DNA from 4 places in the Nitrosomonas sp. Is24 genome. Region 4 is predicted to be linked to each of the others. Evidence: riboswitches for the same ligand, from Rfam matches in the RefSeq annotation. Region 4 holds a riboswitch; each other region holds the start of a gene.
What was found. Region 4 has a riboswitch for cyclic di-GMP ahead of R2103_RS11395 (S8 family serine peptidase). Riboswitches for the same ligand answer to the same signal wherever they lie in the genome.
Positions count from the first base shown of each region.

Region 1: it holds a riboswitch for cyclic di-GMP, as region 4 does, so the genes downstream of both, R2103_RS07100 (FxDxF family PEP-CTERM protein) here and R2103_RS11395 (S8 family serine peptidase) in region 4, are expected to answer to the same signal.
Region 2: it holds a riboswitch for cyclic di-GMP, as region 4 does, so the genes downstream of both, R2103_RS03455 (hypothetical protein) here and R2103_RS11395 (S8 family serine peptidase) in region 4, are expected to answer to the same signal.
Region 3: it holds a riboswitch for cyclic di-GMP, as region 4 does, so the genes downstream of both, R2103_RS12170 (hypothetical protein) here and R2103_RS11395 (S8 family serine peptidase) in region 4, are expected to answer to the same signal.

Region 1 covers NZ_JAWJZG010000001.1:1,574,189-1,578,107, forward strand. The annotation lists gene dnaK (molecular chaperone DnaK) at 1-386, opposite strand, end outside; gene grpE (nucleotide exchange factor GrpE) at 455-1,048, opposite strand; gene purB (adenylosuccinate lyase) at 1,188-2,564, opposite strand; cyclic di-GMP riboswitch class I at 2,771-2,862, shown strand; gene R2103_RS07100 (FxDxF family PEP-CTERM protein) at 3,025-3,861, shown strand.
Region 2 covers NZ_JAWJZG010000001.1:796,938-800,856, forward strand. The annotation lists gene R2103_RS03450 (glycosyltransferase family 4 protein) at 1-188, shown strand, start outside; cyclic di-GMP riboswitch class I at 1,041-1,127, shown strand; gene R2103_RS03455 (hypothetical protein) at 1,239-2,585, shown strand; gene R2103_RS03460 (mannose-1-phosphate guanylyltransferase/mannose-6-phosphate isomerase) at 3,060-3,919, shown strand, end outside.
Region 3 covers NZ_JAWJZG010000001.1:2,655,026-2,658,944, reverse strand. The annotation lists gene mgtE (magnesium transporter) at 1-525, opposite strand, end outside; cyclic di-GMP riboswitch class I at 870-956, shown strand; gene R2103_RS12170 (hypothetical protein) at 1,069-2,427, shown strand; gene aroE (shikimate dehydrogenase) at 2,516-3,334, opposite strand; gene R2103_RS12160 (energy transducer TonB) at 3,373-3,919, opposite strand, start outside.
Region 4 covers NZ_JAWJZG010000001.1:2,470,544-2,474,462, forward strand. The annotation lists gene R2103_RS11385 (hypothetical protein) at 94-549, opposite strand; gene R2103_RS11390 (VOC family protein) at 1,111-1,491, shown strand; cyclic di-GMP riboswitch class I at 1,702-1,787, shown strand; gene R2103_RS11395 (S8 family serine peptidase) at 2,045-3,838, shown strand; gene R2103_RS11400 (hypothetical protein) at 3,900-3,919, opposite strand, start outside.

The sequences.
Region 1 (3,919 bases), 900 kb from region 4:
TCCTCGGCGGTTTTTTTCATTTTCATCAGTACTTGCGCAGAGACTTCCGGCGGTGCGATTTTCTTGCCACGCACTTCCACCCAAGCATCATTGTTGTCCGCTTTAACAATACTATACGGCACCATCTTGATGTCACGTTGCACCATATCTTCGTTAAAACGCCGTCCGATCAACCGCTTGACTGCAAACAACGTGTTTCTAGGATTCGTGATTGCTTGACGCTTGGCCGAGGCACCCACCAAAATTTCATTATCTTCCGTATAAGCCACAATCGACGGTGTTGTCCGCGCACCTTCCGAATTTTCGATGACTTTGGGATTACCGTTTTCCATAACGGCCACACAAGAGTTTGTGGTACCCAAGTCGATACCGATAATTTTTGCCATGTTTAGATCCTTTTAAAGATTAATTCTGTCTGTCGATGGGTATAAAAATGGAGATACTTGTAAAAAATTCAAGAGTCTTTCGCTTTTGAAACGGATACAAGCGCCGGGCGGATAATGCGCTCATGCAGCTTATAACCTTTTTGCATGACTTGAACCACGGTATTCGGCGGTTGTTCGGAATCAATCGTGCACATGGCTTGATGTTGATGCGGATCGAATTTCTCGCCTTTAGGATCAATCACCTTGATATTGAATTTATCGAAAACGCTGGTGAGTTGTTTTTGTGTTAATTCCATACCGCTTTTGAAATTTTCAATGGTCGCGTTCTCAACCGCCAATGCGGCGTCCAAACTATCCATTACCGTCAGCAACTGCGCCGAGAAATTCTCAATCGCATATTTATGCGCATTGGAAACGTCGGTTTGCGCGCGTTTACGGATATTTTCCGTTTCCGCCTTGGCGCGAATCCAGGCATCGTGATGCTCGGCCGCTTTGATTTCCGCTTCTTTCAGTAAATGTTCCCAATCGGGCTGCGCGTTAGTGATTTCCCCGGTTTGGATGGTGGCATCGTTAGTCGCTCCGGGGATTTTGATTTCTTCCTGGGAATCAGCCATATCTTTTGAACTCGCTTCTGTATTATGTGAATTTTCTGGACTTTGCATCGTAGCTCCTCATAACTGTGAGGGCGATATTGGGACAGCACTGCTAAATTTCAAGCCGGAAATGAAAATTTATCTGCGAATACGTAGAGAAATGATGAATTAGTGATACTAATCAGTATATTGTTCATCTGAATAATTTTCAGTTTTTGATTCTTCCGGCCAGATCGCGGGCTTTGCCAATATAGTTTCGTGGCGTCATCGCCAGTAAACGTTTTTTTTCCCCTTCTGGAATGCTCAAACCAGCGATGAATTGATGTAACGCAGCCTGCGTGATTCCCCCCTTGCCGCGCGTCAGTGCTTTTAGCTGTTCGTATGGATTGGCAACGCCATAGCGCCGCATCACGGTTTGAATCGGCTCCGCCAGGATCTCCCAGGCATTATCCAGGTCGGCAGCCAGCTGTGTCATATTCACGTCCAGTTTGTTGAGTCCTTTGAGGCACGAATCATAAGCCAGCAGCGTATGGCCTAACGCTACGCCCATATTGCGCAGCACGGTGGAATCGGTTAAATCGCGCTGCCAGCGGGATACGGGCAATTTTTCGCTCAAATGCCGCAACAAGGCATTGGCAATCCCCAGATTGCCTTCCGAGTTTTCAAAATCAATCGGATTGACTTTATGCGGCATGGTGGAAGAACCGACTTCATCCGCTTTGGTTTTTTGCTTGAAATAGCCGAGCGAAATATAGCCCCAGATATCGCGGTTCAAATCCAACAAAATGGTGTTAATCCGGGCATAGGCATCGAACAACTCGGCCATGGTATCGTGCGGCTCAATCTGCGTGGTGTAAGGATTGAATTCCAGTCCCAACTTCTCGACAAACGATTGCGCGAATTTTTCCCAGTCCAGATCCGGGTACGCGGATAAATGCGCGTTGTAATTACCCACTGCGCCATTGATTTTGCCCAGTATGGCGACAGCCGCCAATTTTTCCCTACCGCGTTGCAAGCGATACACGGTATTGGCGATCTCCTTGCCTAAAGTCGTCGGTGTTGCCGGTTGCCCGTGCGTGCGCGCCAGCATCGCCACATCCGCCAATTGGTGTGCCAATTCGATCAAGCGCGCAATGATTTTGTCGAGCGCCGGTAACATGACTTTTTCCAGACTCAGCTTCAACATCAAGCCGTGCGACAGATTATTGATATCTTCCGAAGTGCAGGCGAAATGAATAAATTCGGCCACTTTGACCACTTCCGCATTACCCGCGAGTTTTTGCTTTAACCAATATTCCACCGCCTTAACGTCATGATTGGTTGTCGCTTCTATGGCTTTAACCGCTGCCGCGTCCTCGACCGAAAAATTGGCTGTCAAATCGTCCAATTGCGCATGAGTTACCGCAGAAAAAGCTGGCACTTCCACAATCTCAGAGTCATCGCTCAATGCTCTGAGCCACGCAACCTCAACTTGCACGCGGAAACGAATCAGCGCGAATTCACTGAAATAAAATCGTAATGGCTCAACTTTGCTGTGATAACGGCCATCCAGGGGAGATAAAGCGGTAATAACGGTGGAATTCATGATATTGGCAATTTTTCAGAAGGCCGGATTTTACCATGCTTGTTGTGTGCTCAAAGCGGTTAATTTGTCTGGCAATTTCTCGATAGCATTTGGCGCAATCCCGCACCACTATTGGTGGTGTGGCAATTTGCCGCAGCGACAATTTGTCGCATTGTTTTATCAGAATTTTCCCATAAACTATAAAAACGTAATTTATTGAGACAGATACCAGACAAAGCCACGCTTGCCGCTAGACAGGCACGGAAAGCCAGCGGATCTCATTTGAATCTTACCAATGTGAGATGGCCGGGTTGCCTCCCGTGAGTATGGGGAGTAGCTGAAACAAACAGTGTGAAATTACCGCACAGGTTTCAGATCATCGCTCAAAAAGAAGCGCCGCACAGTTGTTGTTTCTTCTCAATTCTACAAGCAACCGGCAGCGCCGCAAAACCTTTAAATAGTATCGTTTTGGAGAAAAGAAATGCAATTAAAATCATATCATAAGAAAACAAGTACACTGGCTTCAGCCGTCATTATTTCGCTTGCAGCATTGGCAAGTAGCCATGTCCATGCAGCCGATGCTGTATCACCCAAAGGCTGGGTCGGCAGTGATAATGTCGTGAGTCTGGGTGAAACCATTACAGCCAATGAAAGCGGCTTGAAAAGCGCATACACAGGCAATCCAAATCTGAATTTCTCTGCTTGGGCGCATACCGGAGATTGGTTTGTTTTTCAAAATACCAATTTGGCGGATGTGAGCGTAACCGTTTCCGGAGCTGCTGGATTTGCTCCAGGTTTGACCGTGTGGGCAACCGGCGCGGCGAAATTTGATGGTGGCACCGAAGGCTTTGGTTCAGAAATCAGCGCCGCAGGATTTGGCACGCCGCACTCACTGAACGCTACCGGTGCAATCGGCGATGCAGGCACGCTGTGGATGGCCAACGGCCAAGGCGGTAATGCCATCGAAACCCTTGGATATGCAGTTTCAGGTCCGGCTGCATTCACTGCAGCCGACACAGGTTGGGGCGAAACCATTTTTACCGGCGCGCATGATGTGAGCGTAACCAACACATTTGAAAACGGGGTAACCGGCAGCACCAGTGCAAACATAGCAACGCTAACATTCAATGACTTAGCCTCAGGCTGGTACGCTGTATATGTCGGCGGCACCAACCATGCTTCAGCAGGTGGAGCGTTTGCATTGACAGTTAGCGCAGTACCGGAAGCAGAAACCTGGGCGATGCTGCTCGTGGGTCTGGGTTTAGTTGGCTGGCGTCTGAGAAGATCACCGTCAGAATCATGCGAAGCCGCAGCTTAATCATCGCATGATGTATCGATAAGCAGTTACGGAGGGTTTTTACAGAACCCTCCGTTCT
Region 2 (3,919 bases), 1.7 Mb from region 4:
TGGGCTATCTAGTGCGACAGAAAGAAGTGGCGGATATCATGGGTGCGATCGAGCAGCTGATTGATGATCGAGGCATGCTTAAAAGAATGTCTGCTTACAATTATCACTATGCAATAGAGAAATTTTTAGCACCGGGCGCGGCGAATTACTTGGCGATTGTATATCAGCAGGTTGCTGCCTTGAAATGAAGAGATTGATTCAATTATCACCGTAATTTGATGGATCTGTAATAACACTATTTCGGGGCCAATTACCTAGGCGATTATAGTGACATTTTTTGTTAACTAATGACATGATATGTTAATGGGTTCTGGATTTATAGCTTGATATCGATTATAGGCATTCAATTTAATCAACCTTTTGAGATTGTATGTTCTAGCCTATAAGTATGCCAAGCATGTGCTTGCGATCATAAAAGACTTGGCAAGCGCAAAATTTGCGCAACTGGCTACCATGGTTTGCTCACCATTGAATTGCACTAGCCAAATTGCGTAGCTTTGTGAGCCGTATTGCAATATTTTGAGTTTATTGTGGCAACGTTAAATGGACATCATCAGCCGGTTTTATTCGACAATAATAGATCATTCCTGATAATACTGACACTGACGGAGAAAGCTCACTTGGTTATTTTGCATAATCATCATTTCTCGTTCTCGCGGACTCAATGATCAAGTCTTTTTGCCAGAAATCAAACTCTGTGCGAATTGCCAGATCCCGCGATGCAATCATCGACACTACTCATCTTATCTTTTCTGGTGCCATACCTGCGGGCAAATAGTTATGTGGCTTTTCCAGTAACTGCTATTTTTAGCGGTTGATTCGTGCTGAGCAAATTCTATAACGCGATGCCAATTGTACGATCTCTTGTCTTTCAATTGATGCCAATGACACTTAGTTCTGAATTCGCTGGAATATTACTTATTTTTTTCCGGGCTTATCATGCTTCTATCTATTTTTTCAAAGTTTAATTACCTATAGCAGTTTTGGGATGTCATTTCGGCGGCTACAGTTGGCACGGTTTATGCTGAATTAGTATCGCAACATGAAAAAGGCAAACTCTGCGAAAGCAGGGGACGCAAAGTCACTGATCTAAAGGGCGAATGCCCCAGGATGGCAGGACTGCCAGATACGTTACTCGTTTATTTACTACGTTATATTGATGTTGATAATTATCGAATGAAATAACTTTGAAGCGTATCCATGCAGTTCCATCCTTTAACTCTAAGGAGGAACGTTATATGAATATTAACAATCAAGCATTACAAGCCAGCAGTTTTCCGGTTTTAATTATAAAGCAGCTACATATAGAGAAATCTAATGCTAATTGCTTTGCCCGGCGTGGCGTTAACATGGTATTTATTAATATGCTATTGCTACTGACTGCATTGAGCTTTGTGACCCCGGCAGCTTATGCAGCTTCTCTGCTTTTTAAATCTAATTTAGGTTCTGGTGTTTCTCTCGGAGCGCCATATAACTTCTCAGCTCACGGAGCATATCAGATGATCAATGGCACCGATAAAGAAACCGGATATATGTGGCCGGTTTCTGCTTTGGGCTCAAATTTCTCAGGTGTGCAACTGATTACTGTCGATCCTATTACGTCTTCAACGATCGGAAATTACATTAGCAGTCAAATTCGATCGGTAACAGGACCAAAAGGTGGGGCGGTTAATGAACTTTTTCAACAAGTGAAAATTACCGGAGAACTGGGACGAGCTGGCTCGCAGGCGCCATTATTGATTCAAAGACCATGGACGATTGGTGATGTTAAAGACTTGTATATTACTTACTGGTTTAAATATCAAGCTGATCTGGAGACACAACTGGACAATACAGTTTCATCTGCGAATTGGCGGACACAATTCTCACTCAAGACAGGGGGGTACAATAACACAGGAGAGGGTGATTATCGGATGAGCGTGACTGTAATGAAAGGAGCTGATGGCAAGCTCTACTGGATGACAAAGGGTGATAATGTGGGCGGCGTATTCCCCACCAGGGTCGATTACTGGCGTGAAGATAATCATATTGTTCCAGTGCCGATAGATAAATGGTTTAAGTTTGAAGTTTACTGGCATCGGTCAAGTGGCACTGATGGACGCTTCTGGGCAGCCGTCGATGGCGAAGTGATAGCGGATTACCACGGGCCAAATATGGGGGATTACAATCTTCCTATAACCCGGATTTTTGTGAGCAATCCGTATAGCGGCGGTCATACGTCAGTAGACAATCACATAACAGGATTGGAGATATGGAATGGTTTTCCGTGCGGTGACGGAGTGTCTTGCCTTAATTTTGATACTGTTGCTCCTACAGTGCCAGCTTCATTAGCATCAAAACTATCCAATTATGGAACTGCTTCCGGAGTTGCACTATCTTGGAGCAAGTCCTCAGATAATGTAGCTGTTGCGGGATATAAAATATATAGAAATGGGACTAATATCGGTGTAACCACTACTGCGACAAGTTTTAGAGATGTTATTATGGGCAGTGCTAAAGGAGCTCTTTACAGTTATACAGTAAGAGCATTTGATGCTGCAGAAAATTTATCCGCGGCAAGCACTGCAACATTGGTAACTTATTAGTGGGATACTGATCTACTATGTGTTAAGTTAATTTCAGCAGTAAGTGCTACTTGATTTTAGATAAGTGTTTTATTTAATATCTTTTTTCAGCGATCAAATCCGCCGGAATATATTTCTGGCGGAAATTAATCGAGTTGTTTGCATTTATAGTCTATTCAATTCGATAATTAAAGTACAAATCGTATAAAGTAAGCCATTTAGGATGTTAATTGCTGGATTCTTCCTATTTGCTGCTCAAAACAAGTATCAGCAAATCAAATTTTTGTTTAATATAATTCTTATCTCGGTTCCAGTGCTCGAATAAATTACCCAAGGATCCAGTAGAATCACAACAGTTATTAAGTCCCTATATCGAAATCTTAATGGCATAATCCACGAGAAATAAGTATATGATATATTGCAAGAGAAAAACTTTTATAAATTAATAAGTTAAATGAGTGTGAGTTAGAAAACGCTCGGTATCTTTATCCTTGAATGAATACATTAACACCTATCATCTTATCCGGTGGCTCGGGCACCCGCCTTTGGCCTCTGTCACGTGAGAAATATCCCAAGCAGTTATTGCCATTAATAAACGAGGATTCTTTGCTGCAAGCCACTGTCCGGCGTATGGATGGATTAAGTGGCGTGCAATTAAATGTACCGATGGTTGTGTGCAATGAAGAATATCGTTTCGTCATTGCTGAGCAATTACGAGTCATGGATAGAAAAGGGAGTATTCTGCTTGAACCCTTCGGGCGCAATACTGCTCCTGCATTAACATTAGCTGCGCTCGCAACCCTACGGGAAGGGGATGATCCCATTTTATTGGTCATGCCGTCCGATCATGTGATTATGGATGTGGAATCATTTCAGGCTGCTGTTTTAGCAGGTATGTCACAAGCAATGGATGGCAGGATTGTCACTTTTGGGATAACACCTGACGCTCCTGAAACCGGGTATGGTTATATCCAATCGGGCGAGTTAATCGAGCAGGGCAAAACTGCTTACCATATTGCGCGTTTTGTCGAAAAACCGGATCTGCCGACTGCGCAAACTTATCTAGATGCGGGTAATTATCTCTGGAACAGCGGATTGTTCATGATGCGGGCCTCGGTATGGCTGTCCGCCATTGGCAAATGCCGGTCGGATATTTTAACGGCTTGCCAAGCTGCTTGGGATCAGGGATTGGCAGATGGTGATTTTCTCCGTGTCGATAAGCAAGCTTTTGAGCAATGCCCAAGTGATTCGATCGACTATGCAGTCATGGAGAGAATTGCTCGGCAGGAAAGTGACTTGCCAGGTGGTGTAGTCATTCCGCTGACAGCCGGATGGTCTGACATCGGTGCGTGGAG
Region 3 (3,919 bases), 180 kb from region 4:
GACATCGAAATCCATTAAGGCGCCGACGGAATCCTCCGGGTACGACATGGCGGCGCGCAGTTGTTCGCGTTCTTCCACGGGGAGCGAACGGAAAACGTCGTCCATGACTTCCTGCGGCAAATCGGGCGCAAGGTCGGCGATTTCGTCGGCATCGAGATATTCCGCCGCCGCGACCAGTTCCTGATTGTGCATGTCGGTAATCAGCGAGGCGCGGACGGCGTCGGAGGTTTCCAGCAGGACTTCCCCGTCCCGGTCCGATTTGACCATGCTCCAGATCAGCAGCCGGTCTTCCAGCGGCAGCGCTTCCAGAATCAGCGCAATATCGGCGGGGTGGAGTTGATCCAGAAAATGTTGCAGCTCGGACAGATTTTGTTTTTGCACCGCGGAATGAACCAGCGATTCGTCCGGTGCATCCTGCAGATTCACCAGACCTTCGACCAGCTTGTATTTGCGTAACAGAAACGTGACCTGCTGCAGCGGCGTCGGTGAATTGTCCTGATCGTTGTCGTTGTCAGTTTCAGTCATAACAGGTTTGCGCTGGCGAAGCAGCTTTCTCGTTGGGAATAAATTCAGCCTGCTTATACGCTGAATAGTTTGCAATTTAATGACCGGGAAGTATAACCGTCCGTGCTATGTCAGCACCAACAAAATATTGGACGGCTAACCGGGGTCGTTCCACTTTTTTGTATTTTTACTATGCGGCGCTGACCGTTCTTGTCGCCAGCTGACAAGAAACGTCACCTACTCTTTGCTTGATTCCTGCGTGTCCATGACAAGAATACATTTAATGTATTTGTTAATTGTATTTTCTTGAATTGTCGACCGGCAAATTCTTGATTGGCACAGTTCCTGCTTATAGATGGTTCGTAGTATGAAAAAGGCAAACCCTGCGAAAGCAGGGGACGCAAAGTCACTGATCTAACGGGCCAGTGCCCCAGGATAGCAGGACTGCCAGATAACGCTCTCGTCTTGATCATCGCAATGATTCGACAAGTATCGAACGAAGTAATGTTGATACAAGCATATCCACGCAGTTCCGTCCTTTTAACGTTAAGGAGGAACCCTAATATGAATTTCAATCATCAGAAACGACAAACTGCCAATCCGCTGGCAACGGATGACGCAACAGAGTTAATGAGAAACGCCGGAACAAGTTACATGATCAAGCTGAGTGCTGGTGTAGTGCTCATGATGCTGGTATTGGCGGCTGCTCCCGTCACCCATGCGGCCGGTCTGCTGTTTAAATCTAACTTTGGTGCGGGTATATCGCTTGGAGCACCCTATGGCTTTGCTACTAAAGGGGCTTATCAGGATATTATAGGTACAGATAAAGAAACTGGTTATAGCTGGCCGGTCTCTGCTCTAGGTGCAAATTTCTCGGGTGTGCAACTGATTACTGTCGATCCTATTACTTCTACGACGATCGGAGATTACATCAGTGGTGAAATCAGATCAGTAGCTGGGCCAAAAGGGGAAGCGGTTAATGAGCTTTTTCAACAAGTGAAAATAACCGGTGAATTGGGGCGGGCTGGTTCACAGGCGCCACTGTTGATTAGAAGACCATGGACAATAGGTGATGTCAATGATTTGTACATTACTTACTGGTTTAAGTATCAGGCAAATTTAGAAACGCAGTTGGATAATACGGTTTCGTCCGCGAATTGGCGGACACAATTCTCACTCAAGACAGGGGGGTACAATAACACAGGAGAGGGTGATTATCGGATGAGCGTGACTGTAATGAAAGGAGCTGATGGCAAGCTCTACTGGATGACAAAGGGTGATAATGTGGGCGGCGTATTCCCCACCAGGGTCGATTACTGGCGTGAAGATAATCATATTGTTCCAGTGCCGATAGATAAATGGTTTAAGTTTGAAGTTTACTGGCATCGGTCAAGTGGCACTGATGGACGCTTCTGGGCAGCCGTCGATGGCGAAGTGATAGCGGATTACCACGGGCCAAATATGGGGGATTACAATCTTCCTATAACCCGGATTTTTGTGAGCAATCCATATAGTGGTGGTCATGTGTCAGTGGATAATCACATTACCGGATTGGAGATATGGAATGACTTCCCTTGTGGCGACGGAGTGTCTTGCGTCAATGCGGATTCTGTTGCTCCGACTGTACCCACTTCACTTCTGGCGGCATTAAAATCGACTACAACCACGACAAAAGTAAAAGGTAAGACAAGAACTATTTCCTCTGCATCGGTTTCGCTATCCTGGAATGCATCCTCCGATAATATCGCTGTTGCGGGGTATTACATCTACAGGAATGGAACAAAAATTGCAGTTAGTACTTCAACGAGTTATTCAGACTCACTTGGAAATGCTACTGGGTCTATTTATAGTTACACAGTGAAGGCTTTCGATGCGATGGGTAATATATCGACAGCCAGCAATGTAGCTTCGATTGTTTATTAGAGATTTTGCATGGTGATTACGTTTGCCGGTCAGGTGCGTAATCACCGTATTTCTTGGATTATCAGGTCTGCATGCTTGGTGAACTGAATCAAATTAATAATTTCAACTGTGCAATGACGGGTTTTGTCTGAGGCCTGATCCCGCGCCATATAAAGAAAGACTCGGCCGCTTGTTCAACCAGCATACCAATTCCATCGGTTATCTGTTGCGCGCCATGTTGCAGGGCGAATTTGAGAAAAGGAGTTGGTTCATGCTGATACATCATGTCGTAGGCGAAAGTCGCCTTTGCAAATACATTAGCGGGTAATTCAGGCAGTGCATTGTGCAGGCTGGCGGAAGTAGCATTGATGATGATGTCAAAATGCTCATCGGCGAAAAACATAAAATCGCCTGCGGCAATGTTGCCATAAGTGTTGAACTGTTTCCGTAGCGCTGCTGCTTTTTCAGGGGTACGGTTAGCGATTGCCAGCAGCGAGGGCATATGCTGCAGCAACGGTAGGATGACGCCCCGTGCGGCACCACCCGCGCCCAGGAGCAGTATGCGTTTTCTCGCGATGGGAATTCCCAGATTGGATTCGATGTCGCGCACTAGCCCGATGCCATCGGTGTTGTCACCGAGAATTTCGCCGTTTTCAAATTTAAGTGTATTGACGGCCTGTGCGATGCTTGCTCGTTCGGTTAAACGGGTCGCCAGTTGATAGGCTTCCAGCTTAAATGGCACGGTGACATTCAATCCCTTTCCGCCTCGTTGGTGGAAGTCTTGCGCGGTTGCCTGAAAACCATCCAGCGGTGCCAGCAAGGCCACATATTGCATGCCCTGGTTCGTTTGTTGCGCAAAGGCGGTATGGATCAACGGTGATTTGCTATGTGAGACAGGGTTGCCGATTACGGCATAAGAATCAAGCATGGCTGGTATCTCTGATTAAATTTCCTAAGACTCAACAATTATTGACTCAGTAACATATCGGAAGCTGCGAATACCCAGGTACGGGTGATGTGCAAAATATCCGTGTCCTGGCTTATATCCGGTGGAAAGGGCGCGAATCCATTTTGCCCGGCGAGTTTAACGATATTGACAGCCGCTTCGTCGAGGATTTTTTCTCCGGATGAGCGATTGATTTCAATCGATTCCAGACTGCCATCGGCGCGGATACCGACGGTCAGTTGCAGGTTGCCATAGAGCTTTTCTTTTCTGGCGGCTTCGGGGTAATTCAAATTACCGATACGTTCGACTTTGATGCGCCAGTCCTCAACGTAGCGGGCGAATCGGTACTCTTTGGTACGCGCGCCGACAAATTTGCGTTTGGGGCGTTTCTGATAACTGTCATGGTCTTGATCGATCTGTGCTCTCAGGCGGGCGATATCCAGGCTGCGCAGCAGTAAATCGGTCGAGTCGATTGCGACCGATTTGCTTTCCGATTCGTTCTTGTGTTCCTTGGGCAGCTCGATCTGGGGCGTTTCGCTGACAGCGGCCATCAGCTTCTTGGCTTCT
Region 4 (3,919 bases):
TCAGCGTTGTGACTGGAAATCGATGTTGCAGGTTTTTTGTTGCAGGTCTTAAAGACCAACCACCGAAAAATTCGGTGGTTGTTCGTTACTTACTCAAAGGCCTTTGTTCACAGAACTCTCTGGACTCTTTGAAGTGAGGTCACGATCTTGATTAGCTTTCGCTTTATTTATTACTTTGCCCTTTTGCTCTAACGCCATTTTTCTATGGAAATCAGCATGTATCTGAATTTCCCGCAAAGTCTTTTCGTATTCACGAACGTTTGCTTTTGCATGCGATTGAGCTTCTAGTCCTTGTCTACCAAAGTAATAAGGATGCGCTTCATACTCCTTGAGAACTTTTTTATTCTCCCGCAACCTTGCTTTGGTTTCTCTCCCTATATCCTCATAATACTTGACTAGAGCATCATGATCATTATTGGAAATTCCGACCGGCGCAGCGACGGAACTCATTTGTGCGCAAGCGGATAAGATGGAAATTGTTAAGAATAGTGAAAATAATTTCAGTGCTTTTTTGATGGATTTTTTCCAATCATATATCAATAATGTCATTTTAACTCCTCCAAGGTTCAGTGTAGGTTGGGAAAACTTTTGTGTATGACTGCAATGCCATTGCACTCGACATCATAGAAACCCTCCGCGCTCGGGCGTTTGTTGAAAAAATCACGACACTTGTGATCATATTTCTCTCCTCCATTAAATTTATTAATCAGAAAAAAACTATAGTTTCTTGGTAAGGAAAATAGTGCGTTTTACCAATCAAAGCCACAGTTCCCGTTGTAGTTATCATTAACCACAATCCATTCAAGGTCATGAAATATAAGACCTTTTTCAATGGATGATAAATTTTATCATAATCAAAAATGAAAGCCAACAAAATATCTGACTTTTTTACTCGGGAATAGTTCAAGAAGGAAAAACAGCATAAAAAACACCAAAATAACGCAACAAGTAAATGTTCTACATTTAGATAGGTCAGTGGTAATCTTGTTCAATGCCAATCCGATTGATTGAACGTTTGGATACCCAATAGAGAATCAAGATCGAGAATATTCAAGCCTTGGTTAAGTTAACAATCCATTCGAAACTTAAGTACTCAAAGGAGAAATGCATATGAACAATAATCCCGTAGGCTGGTTTGAAATTTACGTGCAGGATATGGAGCGCGCCAAGCGTTTTTATGAATCGGTGTTCCAAACAAAGCTGGAACAACTGGATAGTCCTGCGGGCATGCCGGTTGAGCTGTGGAGTTTTCCCATGCTGAAAGGTCAAATGGGCGCATCCGGCGCGCTGGTCAAAATGGCAGACGGGCCATCCGGCGGAAATGCTGTGCTGGTCTATTTTTCCTGTGCGGATTGTGCTGTTGAGGCTGCTCGTGCAGCCTCTGCGGGAGGGCATTTGATCCGTGAAAAAATGTCCATCGGTCCCTATGGCTTTATCGCTTTGATCCGAGACACCGAAGGCAACATGATCGGCTTGCATTCAATGCAATAGCCCTTTCTGCTTTCAACCGCAATAAACCCCGCTACACGGAGCGAGGCATCAAACCGGCCGGAATCAAATTATTTGTTACGCACCCAAGCGCGATTTAACCGCCTTTATTTGCTCATCCCAGAAATACTCCCTCAAGTATTCTTTCTATAAACCGAAACTAGAAAGCGAAATCTTACAGAAAAATCATTAATTTTCTGCACATCTTGAATCATTTGAAAAGGGCAAACCTCGTGAAAGCGGGGGGCGCAAAGTCTAGGTCTACAGGGCAAATGCCTCAGGATAGCATGACTGCCAGATTATATTGTTTGCTAAAACACAAGATCAGTTCTAGTCAAAAGTGGATAAGCATATAACATATGACTACATTGAGCAGTTTCTCTCCAGAGTCCTCCCTGATTTTTAGAGGATTTAATTCATGGAAAGTAACAAACAATCTTTACAAGCCGTACCTTCATCACTGCCTCATAGCCACCCATCACATTCTCTAAGTACCCATAGACCTGGCCTAACGAAACGCACAGTCACAGCTACTTCTCAGATTGGAATATTTCTTTTGACAGCATCATTATCTGTTACTTTAAATGCTTCACCACCAGAACAAGCAAATGATCACGCCATAGATAATCGCTCTAGCACTGCATCAGCCCAAAGTGTGCATTTTAAAAGCAACACTACAAAAGAATGGGCGAAAGGTCGGATTCTGGTAGTGCCACGTGCCGGTCTTCCTGCACAAGCTTTTGCAAATATTCTGAAAGATCATGAAGGCAAGGCCAGAAAAATTGGACAAAGCGAATTGTATATCGTTGATGTACCGGAATATTCTGAAGAAGGCATCGTTGCCACGCTTCAGCGCCATCCGCACCTTAAGTTTGCTGATCTTGATCACGCCGTTACCCCGGCTTTTGTTCCCAATGATCCAATGTATACCAATGCATGGCAGCACCCCATAATTGGGTCACCAGCTGCATGGGATATTACTCAAGGCAGCGGTATTACCATCGCAATCCTAGATACTGGGATTGATAACACACACCCTGATCTTGCCTCAAAACTAGTATCGGGCTGGAATTTTTATGATAACAACTCAAACTTCTCGGATGTGCTAGGCCATGGAACCGCTGTCGCTGGTACTGCTGCGGCAGCAACCAACAACAGCGTTGGTATAGCAGCAATCGCCGGTCAATCTATGATCATGCCCCTCAGAATAACTGACTTGAATGGCATAGGTTACTCTAGCACGATATCTCAAGCCCTGATCTATGCGGCGGATCACGGAGCACGTGTAGCTAATGCCAGTTTTGAAGGACTTTCTAGCAATCTATCCATTCGAAATGCAGCACAATATATGAAAGATAAAGGAGGTTTGGTAACGGTTAGCGCCGGAAATACCGGAACACTGGAAAGCTTCACGGTCACTACGAGCATGCTAGCAATAGCAGCCACTGATTTATACGATAATAAAGCAAATTTTTCGAGCTATGGTGATTACGTTTCACTAGCGGCGCCAGGGCAAAATTTCTATAGCACCCGGCTTGGCGGCGATTATATGCCGGTAGCCGGTACTTCTTTCTCAAGCCCATTAACTGCTGGCGTTATCGCACTCATGATGTCTGCCAATCCACAATTGGGCAGCGTTGACATCGAAAATCTGCTTTTCTCCACAGCCGTTGATCTCGGCGCAGCTGGTAAGGATGTCTATTTCGGTTATGGCCGAGTTAATGCCGCTGCTGCGGTACTGGCTGCAAAAAATGCAACGCCCACAATCGACTCGACAGCTCCTGCAATCTTCATCATCGATCCACTCGGCGGTGCCACTGTTTCCGGGTTGATTCCTGTCGATGTCGATGCAACCGATAATACCGGCGTGGCGCGCGTAGAACTGTGGATCAACAATACTAATATAGCCACGGACACCTCATCCCCATTCGCGTTTAGTTGGGATACGGCAGGAGCACCGAATGGGACCGCAAAAGTTGAAGCGCGCGCCTATGACACAACCGGAAACTTGAGCACCACCAACATCTCGGTCAATGTTAGCAATTCGATCGTGACACCCAGTGTGGACACACAAGCTCCAGCAGTTACCATCGTAAACCCCGTTGCAGGCAGCGTCACCGGAACCGTCACCATCAGCACCAGTGCATCTGACAACAGTGGTCCGGCTGGCATTAAGCAATACATTTACATCGATGGCGTACAAGTTACCACAGGTACTGGAAGCACCTTATCGTATAGTTGGAGTACCCGCTCCAAGAAAGTGAAAGCGGGATCACACACCATCCAGGCAATCGCAAAAGATGCAGCTGGAAACTCTTCTTCGGCTTATGTAGCCGTGAACGTCAAATAGAAGCACGCAACGGATGAATTAACGATCCCCCATAATCATCTGGGGGGTCGTTTTTTTAGCGCTAGTGTGTCTTCTTGGACC